DNA from 2 places in the Paenibacillus sp. FSL R5-0527 genome. Region 2 is predicted to be linked to the other one. Evidence: predicted binding sites of a transcription regulator. Region 2 holds the regulator's gene; the other holds the start of a gene.
The links. Region 2 encodes LexA, which represses DNA repair genes until DNA is damaged. Its sites were predicted from a motif close to CGAACATATGTTCG; they were not measured.
Positions count from the first base shown of each region.

Region 1: a site for LexA is predicted at 914-927, ahead of NYE69_RS11320 (putative DNA modification/repair radical SAM protein). Genes of this name have one in related genera too.

Region 1 is NZ_JBBOYI010000001.1:2,577,363-2,580,394, reverse strand. Features, by position in the region: gene NYE69_RS11320 (putative DNA modification/repair radical SAM protein) at 1-879, opposite strand, end outside; gene NYE69_RS11315 (ABC transporter permease) at 1,476-2,255, opposite strand; gene NYE69_RS11310 (ABC transporter ATP-binding protein) at 2,270-3,032, opposite strand, start outside.
Region 2 is NZ_JBBOYI010000001.1:4,265,044-4,268,075, forward strand. Features, by position in the region: gene glnA (type I glutamate--ammonia ligase) at 1-291, shown strand, start outside; gene NYE69_RS18680 (hypothetical protein) at 939-1,100, shown strand; gene lexA (transcriptional repressor LexA) at 1,205-1,831, opposite strand; gene NYE69_RS18690 (LysM peptidoglycan-binding domain-containing protein) at 2,330-2,614, shown strand; gene NYE69_RS18695 (DUF896 domain-containing protein) at 2,879-3,032, shown strand, end outside.

The DNA of each region.
Region 1 (3,032 bases), 1.7 Mb from region 2:
GTAGAAACGCAGCAGCCAGTCGGCCTGGTACAGGCGGTGCTCCCGCAATAGCGGCGGCTTGCTGCCGGGCGACGGAAGCAGCGAATGCTCCGCGACCGGGGTATACGCCGAGTAATATACCCGTCTCAGCTCGTATTTCCTGTACAGCGCCTCCGTTAAGGTTAAGATCCTAAGATCGCTGTCCGGCGTCGCGCCTACGATCATCTGGGTGCTTTGTCCGCCCGGCACAAACCGGGGAGCGTGGCGGTATTTGACGAGATCGGTGCTGTTCTCCCGAATGCCCTGCCGGATCGCGGTCATCGGCCTCAGGATCGCTTCCTTGCTTTTGTCCGGGGCTAACTGGTGCAGGCTGTCCTGTGAAGGCAGTTCGATGTTCACGCTCATCCGGTCGGCCAGCAGGCCCAACCGGGAAATCAGCGCCGGATCGGCGCCGGGAATCGCCTTCACGTGAATATAACCGCCGAAATGATATTTCCGGCGCAGCAGTTCCAGCACCCGGATCAGTTGTTCCGTCGTGTAATCCGGATTCCGCATGATGCCTGAGCTGAGAAACAGACCTTCTATGTAATTGCGGCGATAAAAATTTATCGTAAGCTCCGCCAGCTCCTCCGGGGTAAACATAGCCCGGCGCGTATCGTTGGAGCGGCGGTTCACGCAGTATTTGCAATCATAAATACAGCTGTTCGTCATCAGCACCTTCAGCAGCGAAATGCATCGTCCGTCCGCGGCAAAGCTGTGGCAGATCCCCGAGCTGACGGCGTTTCCCAGCGAGCTGCCTCCACTGCCCCCGCCGCTCCCGCGCTCCGCCCCGCTGGACGAACAGGATACGTCATATTTGGCCGAGTCCGTCAAAATGGTCAGCTTGTCATACACATCCATACGCTATGGCCTCCCTTTTGACAGCATTATATTGCGAACACACGTTCTTGTCAATGATTAAGACCGCCGAAGTCCGAAGGAATTCGTTCCGGCGGCCCCTGTGAGTCCCTGTGCAGTTCCTGTGCGGTCCCTGTGCTGTTCCTTTGCAGTCCCTGTGCAGTCCCTTGCAGTTCCTGTGCAGTTCCTTTGCAGTCCCTGTGCAGTCCCTTGCAGTCCCTTGCAGTCCCTTTGCACTCCCTGTGCAGTCCCAGGCAGTTCCTGTGCGGTCCCTGTGCGGTCCTTTTAATGTACAAGCAGGTCTCTAGCGGAAATAAAGACAATTTATGGCCTTATTCTGGGATTTCACCCCTTTTACTCAAAATAGAGGTACTTTAAGTCGTTATTCGGGAATTAAACCAGGAAATATCGCCCGTTTGACGCCATATCTCAAAAATAGAGGCAAAAAAATCCCCTATTTAAACTGTGCCCCCTTTTTTCACAAAAATAAGACCCATATTTGTCGTTATCTCAGGACATACACAAATACACGGGCCATCTGTTCCCCTCGGACCCCCACAATCCTGGAAAAAAGCCGCCGCCCCGTCTAAGCTTTCGGTTTACCTTCTTCCGGCCGGCGCGGTGCCGATCACCCCGTAACGCCACAGCACCCTGCGGCCAAACCAGCCGAACAGCCGGTCGGTGGCAAATCCCATCAACCCCAGGCTGAGCAAACCGACAAAAATCCAGTCGGTACGGAAGAACAGCCGGGAGTTCCAGATCAGGTAACCGACGCCTTCGTTCGCCGCGATCATCTCCGCCCCGACGATCGCCATATACGAGGTGCCCATCGCCAATCTGACGCCGGTGAAAATATACGGCGCGGTCGCCGGCACGATCACGTGCCGGACGATTTGCCACTCCGAAGCGCCCATGCTGCGGGCCGCGCGGATTTTGTCCTCCTCCACCGCCAGCACCCCCGTCAGCGTGTTCATGATGACGATAAACAGCGTCGCGTACAAAATCAGCGCGATCTTCGACTGCTCGCCGATGCCGAACCAGACGAGAAACAGCGTGATGAAAGCGATCGGCGGAATAAAGCGGATGAAGTTCAGCAGCGGTTCGGCAAAACGGCGGATAAAATCCACCTTGCCGATCAAAATGCCGAGCGGGATGGCGATCAGGCTCCCCAGCGTCCAGCCGCTGAACACCCGGTAGAAGCTGATCCCGATATATTTCGGCAGCGAGCCGTCCCGCAGCAGCTCCAGCGCTCCCGCCGCCGTATCCGCCGGCCCGGGCACCACCTCGGGACCGTAAAGCCAGGCGCCGCCTTGCCAGGCGGCCAGGATGAACAGCCACAAGAAGAGCAGGCCGACCCATTTCTTTTTCAGCCATGTCATAAGATTCGCCCTTTCTATTCGTCAAAATGAGCTTGAATCCGCCGGTAATACTCGTAAAATTCCGCCGCGGACACGTCGCGCGGATAGGCGAGCGGAATCTCGTAGATTTGCGAAATGTTGGAAGACGGGCCCGAAGACATGATGCCCACCCGTTCCCCGAGCAGGATCGCTTCCTGAATGTCGTGCGTCACGAAGACGATCGTTTTGTTTGTCTGCCGCCAAATGCGCACCAGCTCCTTCTGCATCGTCCGGCGGGTCATGGCGTCCAAAGCCCCGAACGGTTCATCCATGAGCAAAATTTCCGGATCATTGGCCAGCACGCGGGCCAGTTGAACCCGCTGCTTCATGCCGCCGGACAGCTCCTTCGGAAATTTATCCCCGTGGCCGGCCAGCCCGACGAGCTCCAGATAACGGTCGGACACGGCCCGGCGCTCTGGCTTCGCCACCTTTTTCATCTTGAGCCCGAACTCGACGTTTTGGCGGACGGTCAGCCAGGGAAACAGCGAGGAATCGGCCTGCTGAAACACAACCGCCCGATCCCGCCCGGGCCGGTCGACATCCGCGCCGCCAACCCGCAGGCTGCCGCTCGTTTTGGAGATGAAGCCGGCGATCATGTTCAGCAGTGTCGATTTGCCGCAGCCGCTGGGCCCCAGCAGGATAAAAAACTCGCCGCCCCGGACGACGAGGTCGACATCTTTGATAATGTAGTGAACCTCCCCGCTCCCCGCCGGACGCTGATCGCTATAGCTCTTGCCCAGCCCCGCGATCGTAATCGTG
Region 2 (3,032 bases):
GTGATGCTCAAAGCGGGCCTGGATGGCATCAAGAAGGAGCTTCCGCTGGTGGAACCGGTCGATCGCAATATCTATGTGATGTCCGAGGAAGAGCGCGTCGAAGAAGGCATTCCAAGCCTGCCGGCCGATCTGAAGGAAGCGCTTGGCGAGCTGCTCCGCAGCGAAATCATTTCCGAGGCGCTTGGCGATCACGCCTTGACCCATTTCTACGAGTTGAAGGAAATCGAATGGGATATTTTCCGCACGCAAGTACATCCGTGGGAACGCGATCAGTACATGACGCTGTATTAATTGAGGAATCCCTTGGGGCCGTTGGCCTCAGGGGATTTTTGTTTTTTTGCGGGCAATAATGGGCTCAGCCTAGAATATCAACGCTTGACAGCCTGCTGCTGGAACGACTTTGTGCCGGATGAACGGCTAACCTGTCGGGGGAAACAGCTAACCTGTCGAGTAGAATAACCAACCTGTTGGATGGTACGGCTAACCGTCGGGTGGAACGATGCACCCCGTCGACCTTCAAAATAGCGGCACTTTATGTACTTATCATCCGGACCCAGGCATATTTATCCCCATTAGCGGCATTTTTTGTTCTTATTGACCTGTGAACGGTCCGGAATGCGGCATTTTCTCGAGGGCGGGGGAAAATAGCGGCATAAATTGTCTCTATTTCTCTCAAATTAACGGACTTCACCGGAATAACGGCGTTTTTTGTCCTTATGTTGTTCGCCGGACCGGAGATCCTCCTTCGATCCAAGTACCATCACACTGGAAGGCTCAGCGCAACGGGTTAAGATAAAAAATAATCTTATGCAGTTCATACTTTTTCCATCAACCGGCCTGGCGAGTCCGTTATTGGACTAGAATATTTTGGAAACTGTAATTTTGCCGTTTTTTATTCAGCGATTGGATACCTTATAGATATAAGGAGGTTGAATGAAATGGTTACCGCACTCAAAAGATATCAGCGGCGCCGGTATCGTTTGAAACAGTGGTGGGTTTCCGAACGGGCGGGATTCGGGTTTGGATGGGGAATGCGAGGCAGACGGGGAAAATCCGGCTACGGAACGATGCCTTATTTCCCGGATTTGGATTGGGACTAGCGGACGGAGGGGAGCATCATCCCTTTTCCGATGAAAATTTCAAGTGGAAAAAAGGACGCTGCAGATTGTTCTGCTTCGTCCTTTTTTCATTGCCGTAAAATGAATCAGTTCAGATCCCGGAACAAGCCCACCACTTTACCGAGGATGGTCACGTGCTTCAGACGCAGCGGCTCCATGGTTGGATTTTCCGGCTGCAGACGAATATGGTCCTTCTCCTTGTAAAAGGTTTTGACCGTCGCCTCGTCGTCTTCGGTCATCGCAACCACGATATCCCCGTTGTTCGCTGTCTGCTGCTGGCGGACAATCACGTAATCTCCATTATGTATGCCGGCTTCGATCATGCTGTCCCCAACTACGGAGAGCATGAAGATTTCTCCGTCTCTTGTGTAATGATCCGGCAGCGGAAAGTAATCTTCGATGTTCTCCGTGGCGGTAATCGGAACACCGGCCGTGACTTTGCCCACGACGGGAACGCGTGCGACGGTTTGAGCGAAGTTATTGAAACTCTCGGATTCTTCCTGATTCAACAGCTCGATGGCACGCGGCTTGGTCGGATCGCGGCGGATCAGCCCCTTCTTCTCCAACCGGTCCAAATGGCCGTGAACCGTAGAGCTGGAGGCAAGTCCTACAGCTTCCCCAATCTCCCGGACAGAGGGAGGGTATCCCTTGGCGCGAACTTCATTGCGGATAAATTCCAGAATGGCCTGTTGCCGGCTGGATATCTTTGACATATCGGATCAACCCCATTTAGTAACGTTTGGAAAAATTATAACACAGAACTTCCGTTCGCACAAACATTAGTTCTAAAAGTAAGTTTTAAAAAGAAATCAAAAAATAATCTTTTGATCACGAAGCGGATTATGAGCGGTTTCGACGTCGAATCTTGAATTCAGCCGGGCTTTAGCATATGCTTCCGAAGCATTTTTCCTAAGGAAACATCATTTCAGGTGCTCACGTGCTCAAAACGAACGCTCAGCTCCTAACGTCCCCGGGTTCAACCGACCTTCTCGGTGCTGAAAAACTGACTTTTTAAACTCGCACTAAAGAAAAAAAAGGGAACAATTGTTCGAAAAAAAGTGTTGAATCAAACAAATGTTCGTGTTATAGTAATGGCATAAATAAGAACGCTTGTTTGGAGTGATGAATTTATGCCAAGATACACTACCTATAGAAGCATCTATGACCAACCTTCTTTTACTCGTCCCGCAAAGAGAAGACTACATATTTCGGTGTTTCGTCACAGCCTCGCCAAGGTTGCCGTTTTTCTTCTGGTGCTGAGCCTTACTTGTACGGGCGTGGTAACGGCATTTGCCGCCTCCTCCGATTCCGGCCGTACGGAGCGGGAGCTTGAGCAAGTCGTTGTTCTGCCCGGGGACACATTGTGGGAAATCGCGGCTGAACATAAGCCGCAAGGATCGGACACGCGCGTCTACATCAAGAAGTTGATTCGCGTCAACGGGTTGAACTCTAGCGAGATTAAGGCGGGGGATATTTTGTTCATTCCTTTGGAATGACGATACGTACAACATACGGAAATCGTTATTTTCTTATATATGTTAGTGCGTGTTTAAAGGGGCTGTCGTCAAAGCGGACTTTTAAACCATTTCTATAAACTAAAGGGGCTTGCCATTGGCGTTCCGGAGTGATTTCCGCCGCCTTGACAAGCTCTTTTTCTCATGTCAAAGTAAGAATTAATGCCCTGCATGATGCTTGTTCCGCCAAAGTGCGGCTAAACCGGAATCATCGGAGCGCATAGTAAATGAATCCAGGAGGAAGATATGGACATCGATGCTTTGGTAAAGCGGATTAACGAACTGGCCCGCAAGCATAAAACGGAAGGTTTGACGCAGGACGAGATGCTGGAAAGAGCCCAGCTTCGCGAAACATACCTGGAGAATGTCCGCAGAAATTTTCGCCGGCAACTCGAATCGA